3 regions of the Buttiauxella agrestis genome follow, and region 1 is predicted to be linked to each of the others. Evidence: predicted binding sites of a transcription regulator. Region 1 holds the regulator's gene; each other region holds the start of a gene.
What was found. Region 1 encodes PurR, which represses purine synthesis genes. Its sites were predicted from a motif close to CANGCAAACGTTTGCNTG; they were not measured.
Positions count from the first base shown of each region.

Region 2: the regulator PurR is predicted to act here: its motif matches at 2,280-2,297, upstream of cvpA (colicin V production protein).
Region 3: the regulator PurR is predicted to act here: its motif matches at 1,482-1,499, upstream of gcvT (glycine cleavage system aminomethyltransferase GcvT).

Region 1 covers NZ_UIGI01000001.1:2,259,106-2,263,407, forward strand. Annotated here, with positions in the region: gene punC (purine nucleoside transporter PunC) at 1-883, opposite strand, end outside; gene punR (DNA-binding transcriptional activator PunR) at 999-1,910, shown strand; gene purR (HTH-type transcriptional repressor PurR) at 2,003-3,028, opposite strand; gene cydH (cytochrome bd-I oxidase subunit CydH) at 3,325-3,414, shown strand; gene sodB (superoxide dismutase [Fe]) at 3,454-4,035, opposite strand; gene DY231_RS10925 (C40 family peptidase) at 4,212-4,302, opposite strand, start outside.
Region 2 covers NZ_UIGI01000001.1:1,390,170-1,394,471, forward strand. Annotated here, with positions in the region: gene accD (acetyl-CoA carboxylase, carboxyltransferase subunit beta) at 1-125, shown strand, start outside; gene folC (bifunctional tetrahydrofolate synthase/dihydrofolate synthase) at 203-1,471, shown strand; gene dedD (cell division protein DedD) at 1,461-2,189, shown strand; gene cvpA (colicin V production protein) at 2,355-2,843, shown strand; gene purF (amidophosphoribosyltransferase) at 2,878-4,302, shown strand, end outside.
Region 3 covers NZ_UIGI01000001.1:802,945-807,246, forward strand. Annotated here, with positions in the region: gene ubiI (FAD-dependent 2-octaprenylphenol hydroxylase) at 1-1,172, shown strand, start outside; gene gcvT (glycine cleavage system aminomethyltransferase GcvT) at 1,594-2,691, shown strand; gene gcvH (glycine cleavage system protein GcvH) at 2,714-3,103, shown strand; gene gcvP (aminomethyl-transferring glycine dehydrogenase) at 3,329-4,302, shown strand, end outside.

The DNA of each region.
Region 1 (4,302 bases):
CGTGACCGCTTATCGAAACCGCCCAGGTGCCGAAAATACTCAGCGTATATAAAGCCAGCAGCCAGGGCAGCATTTGCTTACCGTTCCATTTTTGCAGCGCGCTGCGACAACCGTAACCGCCAATCAGGAAGGCAATGGTTTGTGGCACGTAGCTCAGGCCGATTGCCGCCGGGCTGTAACCCATATCGTTCAGGATGAATGGGGAACCGGTCAACCAGGCAAAGAAGCTTGCGGAACAAGCGGCATAAATCAATACGTTGCCGCTATATACGCGATTGCGCAGCAACGACATAAAGCTGACTTTATTGTCTTCCGTTTGCGGGTGATGCTGAGTGCGTGGCTTCAGGCGCAGCGTTGGGATCATCAGCACCAGGGTGATTCCAAACAGGGTGGCGAAGATCGCCTGCCAGTCGAAGTGCACCAAAATCCAGCTACCGAGCAGCGGTGCCAGTGCCGGAGACAAGCCAACCAGCGGCATAATCGTGGCGAAAATACGATTTGCGCGATTCGCCGGGTAATAATCCGTCACCAGTGCCTGCCAGCTCACCGCCGCAGAACACACACCCACGGCCTGTACAAAGCGCAGGACCAACAGCGCGGTGGCGCTTTCGACCCACAACATGCCGATACAACCGACGGCAAACAGGCTCAACCCGGCCAGTAACACAGGTTTGCGGCCGAAATGGTCAGACAGCGGCCCCCACATTAACTGGGCGAACGCAAATCCGGCGAGGAACAAACTCAGGCTTGCGCTCACCGCGGAAGCATCGGTCTGTAAATCTTGCTGAATAGCCGCGAAAGCTGGCAGATACATGTCTGTGGCGAGGAACCCCAGCACACTTAATCCGGCCAGCCAGATAAGAAATCCTTTTGATGGTTGCATGTTTTTCTCTTGATTTATCTTGCAGGTTGATTGCCGCGAGAGTGTACGGAGTGCAATTACGCTTGTGAAACGCTAATATTTGTCTATTGCGTTCAAAAAATTTGTGAGCAGAAAAATGTGGTCAGAATATTCGCTGGAAGTGATAGATGCGGTGGCGCGCAATGGCAGCTTCAGTGGTGCTGCACAGGAGTTGCACCGCGTTCCGTCTGCCATCAGCTATACGGTACGGCAACTGGAAGAGTGGTTAGCTGTGCCGCTGTTTGAACGCCGTCACCGTGACGTGGAATTAACCCCCGCAGGCGTCTTTTTTTTGAAGGAAGGGCGCTCTGTTATCAAAAAAATGATGACGACACGGCAACAGTGCCAGCAGATCGCAAATGGATGGCGCGGACACCTGGCGATTGCGGTCGATAATATTGTAAAACCGGAGCGCACGCGCCAGCTGGTGTTGGATTTCTACCGTCATTTCCCGGATATCGAGCTGCATATTTTTCAGGAAGTTTTTAACGGCGTGTGGGACGCACTGGCGGATGGGCGCGTTGAAGTTGCGATTGGCGCCACTCAGGCTATTCCTGTCGGTGGGCGTTTTGCCTTCCGGGACATGGGGACACTGAGCTGGCGTTGCGTGGTGGCAGCGAATCATCCCCTGGCGATACAAGGCGGCACATTGAGTGATGACGACTTGCGAGCCTGGCCGTCGCTGGTTCTGGAAGATACTTCGCGTTCTTTACCCAAACGTATTACCTGGCTGCTGGATAACCAGCGGCGCGTAGTGGTACCGGATTGGGAATCGGGTTCCGATTGCCTGAGTGCAGGTTTGTGTATCGGTATGGTGCCATTGCATATCGCCAGACCGTGGGTAGATTCTGGTAAATGGTGCGAGCTGACGTTGGATAACCCATTCCCGGATGCCGCGTGTTGCCTGACGTGGAAGCAAAATGATGCGTCACCCGCGCTAGCCTGGTTACTAGATTATCTGGGAGATAGCGAAACGATGAATCAGGAGTGGTTGCAGGAGCCATTATAAATCGGGCAGTTCGTAGGGTGGATAAGCCGTAGGCGTCATCCACCATTTACGTCAGAACTGTCGGATGACGCTGCTGTACGGCCTACGATATTTTAGCGGCGATAATCGCGGAACGGACCGTCGGCTACGGAGCGGCGTTCAATCAGGCGCGGATGCACTTCAATTGATTGCGACTCTTCGCGTTTGTTGACGATACGGTCCAGCAGCATGTTAAACGCCGTTTCACCCAGCGAATCTTTCGGCTGGTGAATGGTGGTCAGGGCAGGCGAGAAGAAACGCGCATTGCGCACATTGTCGTAACCAATAACGGAGACATCCTGCGGCACACGCAGACCCATCTCATCAGCGGCACAAATCGCGCCCATCGCCATAATATCGCCGCCACAGAATACTGCCGTTGGACGATGAGACTGGCCGAGGATCTGCTGCATCGCGCGGTAGCCAGACTCTGGCTCAAAGTCACCCTGAACAATCCAGTTTTCTGGAATGGCGATACCGGCTTCTTCCAGCGCTTTCATAAAGCCTGCGTGACGACCACCGCCGGTATTACGTTCCATTTGGCCAGGAATGGCACCAATTTCACGGTGGCCGCGTTCAATCAAATAACGCCCGGCCAGATAACCGCCGTGGAACGCGTTATCGACCACTGAGTCGGTGAAGTCTGCGCGAGCTTCGCCCCAGTCCATCACCACCATTGGGATATGGCGGTATTCTTCGAGCATGGTCAGCAGATATTCCGGATACTCAGAACACATCACCAGCAGGCCATCGACGCGCTTTTGCGCCATCATTGATAAATAAGCGCGCTGTTTTTCAAAGTTGTTGTGCGCATTACCCAGAATCAGAGTGTAGCCTTTTTCAAAGCAGCTATTTTCCACGGCTTCGATGATCTCGGCGAAATAGGGGGCTTCGCTGGAAGTGGCAAGCAGACCAATCGTTTTGGTGTGATTAACTTTAAGGCTGCGTGCGACGGCACTGGGTGAATAGTGCAATTCTTTGATTGCCGCCCAGACCGCATTGCGTGTCTCTTCCGCCACAAAACGAGTTTTGTTAATCACATGTGATACGGTTGTAGTGGAAACGTTTGCGCGCTTCGCCACGTCCTTGATTGTCGCCATTAAATTTCACTCCAGGCCATATCGTAAACTCCTGATAACTAATATGTTAAACGTTTGCGTACACTGACTCCTGAGGCAACGTTTGGGTTGCGGGTATGCCGGGATTGCGACATAAAACGGAAGGAGGGCATAGAATTGATGGTACGCAATAAATTAGCGAGGGATTTTGGCCTATCCGGAAGAAAAGTGGAAGAGGGAAAAGCGATATCAGGTTAAAACCAGGAGGATTTTTATCTCTGGTTGTGGGAAAATCAATCTGACACACCGATTGTAAGGTAATTAAAAGGAGTTTAGCGATGAGCACAGATTTGAAATTTTCAATCACCACAACGGTTATTGTTCTGGCACTGATCGTATTTGGCGCGTTAACCGCCGTACTGCACTGATTAAAATGGGCCGCAATCGCGGCCCATATCTTTTAGGTTTTACGCTGCCAGATTCTTCGCAACAAATTCCCAGTTCACCAGCGCCCAGAAATGCTCAAGGTAGCCTGCACGAGCATTACGGTAGTCGATGTAGTAAGCATGTTCCCAAACGTCTACCGTCAACAGCGGTTTTGCCGCAGTGGTCAGCGGGGTGCCCGCGTTAGACGTTGAAACGATAGCTAATGCGCCATCTTCTTGCTTAACCAGCCAGGTCCAACCCGCGCCGAAGTTTTTGATAGCCGCGTCGGTAAACTGCTGTTTGAATTCAGCAAAGCTACCAAAAGATTTATTGATGGCTTCCAGCAGTGCGCCTGTTGGTTCGCCACCTGCGTTTGGCGCCAGACAGTTCCAGTAGAAAGTGTGGTTCCACACCTGTGCTGCGTTGTTGAATACGCCGCCTTCTGAAGTACGAACGATCTCTTCCAGAGTTTTACCTTCAAACGCGGTGCCCTTAACCAGATTGTTCAGGTTAGTGACGTAGGTTTGATGGTGTTTACCGTAATGGTATTCCAGCGTTTCAGCAGAGATGTGCGGGGCTAATGCATCTTTCGCATATGGTAGTGCAGGTAATTCGAACGACATTGCAAACTCCTTATTACCCGTCATTCTTCGGGCCGCATAGTAGGCTCAAATTATTTAGGGTATCTATTGTTAAACAAACACTTTTAGTGCGGGTTTAGGTTAACAAATTGAAAGGAAAAGCAAAAGAGAAACGCACTTGCCCTTTTAAGGGCAAGTGCGAGTTTTACGAAGAGGGATTAGCGAATGGTTTTTGAGGTCATAACGCGTTTGGCACCCACATAGTGGCGCTGCCAGTAATCTTCACTTAACGACGTGATTTGAATATCG
Region 2 (4,302 bases), 870 kb from region 1:
CGGAAATGCGCCTGAAACTGGCAAGCGTTCTGGCAAAACTGACAAATCAGCCAGCGCCGAATCCGGAAGAGCCGAGTGAACCGATTGTGGTTCCGGCCGCACCGGAAGAAGGTCACGAGGCCTGATAGTTAATAAGGGCAGGCCAAACAGGTCCTGCCCTTTTTCTTGAACCGTAGCTTGAACCTCAGATAGAGCGGGCATCATGGAAAAAACTCAAATTCCTCAAGCCACGTCGCCCCTGGCCACGTGGCTTTGTTATCTGGAAAACCTCCATTCTAAACCCATCGAGCTTGGCCTTGAGCGCGTAAAAAAAGTTGCCGCGACGCTTGATGTGCTGAAACCCGCACCAACGGTGTTTACCGTGGCGGGAACCAACGGCAAGGGCACAACCTGCCGTACCCTGGAAATGGTGTTGATGGCGGCCGGTTACAGCGTCGGTGTTTATAGCTCACCGCATCTGGTGCGTTACACCGAACGCGTGCGCGTACAAAGTGAAGAGCTGGACGAGGCATACCATACGGCGGCTTTTGCACAAATTGAAGCCGCGCGTGGCGAGACATCGCTGACCTATTTTGAGTACAGCACCTTGTCGGCGCTACTGTTGTTTAAGCAACTGGCGGTGGATGTGGTGATCCTTGAAGTGGGCCTGGGCGGGCGTCTTGATGCCACCAATATTGTCGATGCCGATGTGGCGGTCGTGACCAGTATCGCGCTGGACCACACCGACTGGCTGGGACCAGATCGTGAAAGCATCGGACGTGAAAAAGCGGGTGTGTTCCGTGGCGGGAAACCGGCAATCGTCGGCGAGCCTGATATGCCGCATACCATTGCCGATGTGGCGACGGAGAAGGGCGCGCAACTGCTGTGCCGTGGCGTGGACTGGTCTTATCACGTTGGTGAGAATAGCTGGAGCTTCAAAGATGCTCAGGGCGAACTGAGCGGATTGCCTCTGCCGTTAGTTCCGCAGCCGAATGCGGCGACGGCACTGGCGGCGTTGCGTGCCAGCGGGCTAAATGTCAGCAATGAGGCTATTATTCAAGGCATTAAAGAAGCGACGTTACCGGGGCGATTCCAGGTGATTTCGCGTGAGCCGTTGGTGATCCTTGATGTGGCGCACAACCCTCATGCAGCGGCATATTTGGCCCGGCGTCTGGAGCAGCTCCCTAAACGCGGACGCGTGTTGGCCGTTATCGGGATGCTGCATGACAAAGACATCGCCGGCACGTTGGCATGTTTGTCCCCTCAGGTTGATAGCTGGTATTGTGCTCCATTAGAAGGCCCACGCGGTGCCACGGCGGAACAACTGATTGAACATCTCGGTCAGGGCGAAGTCTATGGCAGTGTGGCGCAAGCCTGGCGTGCCGCAATGAAGGCCGCCGCAGAAAATGATACCGTGCTGGTGTGTGGTTCATTTCATACAGTAGCCCACGTAATGGAAGCGTTGGACGCGGAGAAAGCAGGTGGCGAGTAAGTTTCAAAATCGATTAGTCGGAACCATTATTCTGGTCGCACTGGGGGTCATTATCCTGCCAGGGCTGCTTGATGGTCAGAAAAAGCATTATCAGGATGAGTTCGCAGCGATTCCTCTGGTTCCAAAACCGGGTGACACCGATGAGCCAGACATGCTGCCTGCCGCGACTCAGGCACTGCCTTCGCAACCCCCTGAAGGGGCGGCTGAAGAGGTGAGAGCAGGCACAGCGGCAGCACCAGGGCTTGATATCGCTTCTTTGCCAGGGGATGGAGCAGCGGGCATTGATGAAGTGCCTGTTAACCGTGAACAGCCGAAGCCGAAACCTGTGGCTGAGAAACCAAAACCTAAGCCGGTTGAAAAACCACAGAGCAAAGCTTCTGTTGACCAAACCGAAGAACGTCTGGCAATGATGAACGAACAGCCTCCGGAGCCTGCAAAACCAGCGAAGCAAGAAACTGCCGAGCAAGCACCAACAGGCAAAGCTTACGTCGTGCAACTGGGTGCTTTGAAGAATGCCGACAAAGTGAATGAAATTGTTGGTAAACTACGCGGCGCTGGGTTCCGTGCTTACACCTCACCGTCGACACCAGTTCAGGGAAAAGTCACCCGAATTCTGGTAGGGCCGGATGCCTCGAAAGACAAACTTAAGTCTTCACTGGGCGAGCTGAATTCGCTTTCCGGGCTGAACGGTGTAGTGATGACTTACACGGCCAGATAAACCCGCAGAGGCGGGATTTAGGGCAAATTTTTAATGGCGTTGAGCATTTTTTCAACGCCATTATTTATTTACGCGAGGGAAGGAAATCCCTACGCAAACGTTTTCTTTTTCTGTTAGAATGCGCCCCGAACTGGACGTCAGGGCGATTTGTCGTGGGATTTGTTCATGGTTTGGATAGATTACGCCATCATTGCGGTCATCGGCTTTTCGGCTCTGATTAGTGTTATTCGTGGGTTTGTGCGTGAAGCGTTATCGCTAGTAACCTGGGGCTGTGCTTTCTTTGTCGCCAGTCATTACTACACTTACCTTTCTGTCTGGTTCACTGGCTTTGAAGACGAACTGGTACGTAATGGAATAGCTATCGCGATACTGTTTATCGCGACACTCATCGTCGGTGCGATAGTCAATTATGTGATTAGCGCGCTGGTTGAGAAAACCGGCCTGTCGGGTACAGACAGGGTGTTGGGGATTTGCTTTGGTGCGTTACGTGGAGCACTGATCGTCGCCGCCATTCTGTTCTTTCTTGATACGTTCACTGGTTTTTCCAAGAGTGACGACTGGCAAAAGTCGCAGCTTATCCCGCAATTCAGTTTCATCATCAGATGGTTTTTTGACTATCTGCAAAGCTCGTCAAGTTTCTTGCCCCGGCCATAAGGCAGGGGTTGTGGCTTAATGAGGAAAAGACAACATGTGCGGTATTGTCGGTATCGCCGGTTTTATGCCGGTAAACCAGTCTATCTATGACGCGTTAACGGTGCTTCAACACCGTGGGCAGGATGCCGCAGGCATCGTCACCATCGATGCCTTAAATTGTTTTCGTCTGCGTAAAGCCAATGGGCTGGTGAGCGATGTGTTCGGTGCCATTCACATGCAACGCTTGCAGGGAAACATGGGTATCGGCCACGTACGTTATCCGACTGCGGGTAGCTCTAGCGCTTCTGAAGCCCAACCTTTCTATGTTAACTCTCCGTACGGCATTACTCTTGCACACAACGGCAATCTGACTAACGCCCACGAACTGCGCCAAAAGTTGTTCGAAGAAAAGCGTCGTCACATTAACACCACTTCCGATTCTGAAATCCTGCTCAATGTTTTTGCCAGCGAGCTGGATAACTTCCGCAACTATCCGCTGGAAGCAGACAACATTTTCGCAGCGATAGCCGCAACCAACCGCCAGATTCGTGGTGCGTACGCTTGTGTTGCGATGATTATCGGCCACGGTATGGTGGCGTTCCGCGACCCGAACGGTATTCGTCCGTTGGTGATGGGCAAGCGCGATTTGAATGATGGCCGCACTGAATATATGGTGGCTTCCGAAAGCGTTGCGCTTGATACGCTGGGCTTTGAGTTCCTGCGTGATGTTGCGCCGGGCGAAGCGGTGTACATCACCGAAAAAGGCCAGTTGTTCACACGCCAGTGTGCTGACAACCCAACCAGCAATCCATGCCTGTTCGAGTACGTTTACTTTGCGCGCCCGGACTCGTTCATCGACAAAATTTCCGTTTACAGCGCCCGCGTTGAAATGGGTAAAAAGCTCGGTGAGAAAATTGCTCGCGAATGGGAAGATTTGGATATCGACGTGGTTATCCCGATTCCAGAAACCTCGTGCGACATCGCGCTGGAAATCGCCCGTATTCTCGACAAGCCGTACCGTCAGGGTTTTGTGAAAAACCGCTACGTGGGCCGCACGTTCATCATGCCAGGCCAGCAACTGCGTCGTAAATCTGTGCGTCGTAAACTGAATGCTAACCGCGCTGAGTTCCGTGATAAGAACGTGCTGCTGGTGGATGACTCCATCGTGCGCGGCACCACTTCAGAGCAAATTATCGAGATGGCTCGTGAAGCCGGTGCGAAGAAAGTTTACCTCGCGTCAGCGGCACCGGAAATTCGTTTCCCGAATGTGTACGGCATCGATATGCCAAGCGCCAACGAACTGATTGCTCATGGCCGTGAAGTTGATGAGATCCGTCAGTTGATTGGTGCCGATGGTCTGATTTTCCAGGATCTGAACGATCTGATTGAAGCGGTTCGCGTTGAGAATCCGGATATCACGCAGTTTGAATGCTCGGTGTTCAACGGTATTTACGTGACCAAAGATGTGGATCACGAATAC
Region 3 (4,302 bases), 1.5 Mb from region 1:
GTGGCATGGTCGGACTGGCAGTGGCCTGTGGTTTGCAAGGGAGTGGCTTACGTGTCGCGGTGCTTGAGAACCATCTCCCGCAGCCGCTGGCCTCGGATTCTGCGCCAGCTTTGCGTGTCTCAGCCATCAATGCCGCCAGTGAAAAACTGCTGACTCATCTTGGTGCGTGGCCGAAAATTATCGCCCAACGTGCCAGTTGCTATCACGGCATGGAAGTGTGGGATCAAGACAGCTTCGGGCATATCGCTTTTGATGATAAATCCTTTGGATTTAGTCACCTGGGCCACATTATTGAAAATGCGGTCATTCACCATGCTTTATGGCAGCAGGCTGAACAGTGCAGCGACATCACATTGATGGCTCCTGCCGAATTGCAACAAGTCGCATGGGGCGAAAACGAAGCGTTTATCACCCTTAAAGATGGCGCAATGCTCACTGCCCGCCTGGTGATTGGCGCGGATGGTGCAAACTCCTGGGTGCGTAAACAGGCTGATATCCCGCTGACATTTTGGGATTATCGCCACCACGCTCTGGTTGCCACCATTCGTACGACTGAACCTCATCAGGCAGTGGCCCGCCAGGTGTTTCATGGCGAGGGTATTCTGGCATTTCTGCCGTTAAGCGACCCGCATTTATGCTCCATTGTCTGGTCGTTGCCACCGCTGGAAGCCGAACGTTTGCAGCAGGTGAGTCGTGAAGAATTTAACCAGGCGCTCAGTGTGGCCTTCGATATGCGCCTGGGTTTGTGCAATGTTGAAAGCGAGCGTCAGGTGTTCCCGTTGACGGGGCGTTATGCGCGTAATTTTGCCGCTCACCGTCTGGCGCTGGTGGGCGATGCTGCACATACGATTCATCCGCTGGCCGGGCAGGGCGTGAACCTGGGCTTTATGGACGCCGCTGAGTTGATTGATGAAGTGCGCCGTTTGCACAGTCAGGGCAAAGACATCGGGCAGTATTTGTATCTGCGCCGCTACGAACGTAGCCGCAAACACAGTGCCGCAATGATGCTCGCCAGCATGCAGGGTTTCCGGGACTTGTTTGCCGGGACTCATCCGGCGAAGAAACTGCTACGCGATATTGGTCTGAAACTGGCTGATACGTTGCCGGGTGTGAAACCGCAATTGGTTCGCCAGGCGATGGGCCTACACGATCTTCCAGATTGGTTAAGATAACTGTGTCACATTTCCCTTTCTTTTATTAGAAAGGGAAACGCCTCCTCTCATTTGAAAAATTCTAATCTCACCTCATATTTCGGATTACTTTTTCTTATCCCACGTTTTTAGCGATGTAGTGAATTTGTTTCTGAAATGGTGGTAAATGTTAGCTAACGCTAAATTCTGACTAAAACACTTCCTGTTTATGCGCGGTGTCTCGCATTTTTCCAGATGAATGCTCTGCATCATGTGCCTCTCATTTTGGTCATAAGCTAATGCAATGACCGTTTGTACCTTATGGTTTACTCCCTCATTCAATGGTAAGTTCAGGCAAAAGGTAACGTTTGCGTCGCTATCGGGATCGGTGGCGATGCTGGGTTTCGTCTGACGAAAAGAAAAGCGAACCGCGCTTTTCAACCAGATGGTTAAAGAGGAACAAATGACTCAAAAGACCCCTTTGTTTGAACAGCACAATCTCTGCGGTGCGCGCATGGTGGATTTCCATGGCTGGATGATGCCATTGCACTATGGCTCGCAGATTGATGAGCACCACGCGGTGCGTAACGATGCCGGGATGTTTGATGTTTCCCACATGACCATCGTTGACCTGAAAGGCAGCCGTACCCGCGAATTCCTGCGTTACTTAGTGGCAAATGACGTTGCCAAACTCACCCAACCGGGTAAAGCCCTCTACACCGCAATGCTCAACGCCTCCGGCGGTGTTATCGATGACCTGATTATCTATTTCCAGACCGAAGACTATTTCCGCCTGGTGGTGAATTCTGCGACCCGTGAAAAAGACCTGGCCTGGATTAACCAACACGCCGAGCCGTTCTCCGTTTCCGTTACCGTGCGTGATGACCTGTCGCTGATTGCCGTTCAGGGGCCAAACGCACAGGCCAAAGCCGCGCAGCTGTTTACCGCAGAACAACGTGCTGCTGTTGCTGGCATGAAGCCATTCTTTGGCGTTCAGGCGGGTGATTTGTTTATTGCGACAACCGGTTATACCGGTGAAGCAGGTTACGAAATCGCGATGCCTAACGAAAAAGCCGCTGAGTTTTGGGCGCAACTGGTCGAGATTGGCGTCAAACCTTGTGGACTGGGCGCACGCGATACGCTGCGTCTGGAATCTGGCATGAACTTATACAGCCAGGAAATGGACGAAGGCGTTTCACCTCTTGCCGCCAACATGGGTTGGACTATCGCCTGGCAGCCTGAAGACCGCGATTTCATTGGCCGCGAAGCGCTTGAAGCCCAGCGTGAGAAAGGCACCGACCAACTCGTTGGTTTGATCATGACGGAAAAAGGCGTATTACGTAATGAGCTGCCAGTCCGTTTTACTGACGAATCAGGCAACATCCACGAGGGTGTCATTACCAGCGGAACTTTCTCGCCGACATTGGGCTACAGCATCGCTCTGGCTCGCGTGCCGGCAGGCATTGGTGAAACCGCGATTGTGCAAATTCGTAACCGCGAAATGCCGGTCAAAGTAACCAAACCCATTTTTGTTCGCGGCGGTAAAGCTGTCGCGCAGTGATTTTGAAATCAGGAGAAAAACAATGAGCAATGTGCCGAACGAATTGAAATACAGCAAAGAGCACGAGTGGTTGCGTAAAGAATCTGATGGAACTTACACCGTGGGTATCACCGAGCATGCGCAAGAACTGCTGGGTGACATGGTGTTTGTCGATCTGCCTGAAGTGGGCGCAACCGTAAGCACTGGCGATGACTGCGCCGTTGCTGAATCGGTAAAAGCCGCTTCTGATATTTACGCGCCAATCAGCGGTGAGATCATCGCAGTAAACAACGATCTTAGCGACTCACCAGAGCTTATCAACAGCGAGCCGTACGCGGCGGGTTGGATCTTCAAGATCAAAGCGAGCGACGAGTCCGAACTGGATGGTTTGCTGGATGCGACTGCGTACGAAGCTTTGCTAGAAGACGAATAGATTCCCTTCATCCTTCGTGTTGCTGGGGTGTTGGCGTCGCTCAAACACCCCAGTCACGTACTTATGTACGCTCCTGGGGGATGCTTTCACTTGCCGCCTACCAGCAACACAAATGATTTTGGGAATCGAAATTTTCGGGTGTGCTGTACCAGCCCGGTTTTGTAGGGTGGATAAACGTAGTGCCATCCACCGCTAAAGCCCCACATGTTTCAGGAATCACCGCTCATGACCCAGTCTTTACGTCAGCTTGAAAATCACGAAGCGTTTATCGACCGCCACATTGGACCAGACGCACAGCAGCAACACGAAATGCTGGAGGCGGTGGGCGCTCGTTCGTTAAACGACTTAATCGCTTCGATCGTTCCGGCTGATATCCAGCTTGCCGAGCCACCACAGGTGGGGGAGGCTGCAACAGAATTCGCGGCCCTGGCTGAATTAAAGACCATTGCCAGCCGTAACAAGCGTTTTAAAACTTACATCGGCATGGGTTATACCGCGGTGCAAACTCCCCCGGTGATCCTACGAAACATGCTGGAAAACCCAGGTTGGTACACCGCGTACACTCCGTATCAGCCTGAAGTCTCACAAGGCCGCCTTGAAGCACTGCTGAACTTCCAGCAAGTGACGCTGGACCTGACCGGTCTGGACATCGCTTCTGCATCCTTGCTGGACGAAGCGACTGCCGCAGCCGAAGCCATGGCTATGGCAAAGCGCGTCAGCAAACTGAAAAACGCCAACCGTTTCTTTGTTGCCGCCGACGTACATCCGCAAACGCTGGATGTAGTGCGTACCCGCGCTGAAACCTTCGGCTTTGACGTGATTGTCGACGACGCCGCCAAAGTGCTGGATCATCAGGATGTGTTTGGTGTGCTGCTGCAACAAGTCGGCACCACCGGCGAAGTCCATGATTACAGCGCCCTGATTACCGAACTGAAAAGCCGCAAAGTCATCGTGAGCGTTGCCGCTGACTTTATGACGCTGGTTCTACTGACTGCACCTGGCAAACAGGGTGCTGACATCGTATTTGGTTCCGCGCAGCGTTTTGGCGTGCCAATGGGTTACGGTGGCCCGCATGCTGCATTCTTTGCCGCACGTGACGAATTCAAACGTTCCATGCCTGGCCGTATTATCGGCGTTTCCCGCGATGCTGCGGGTCGCACCGCGCTGCGCATGGCGATGCAAACTCGCGAGCAACATAT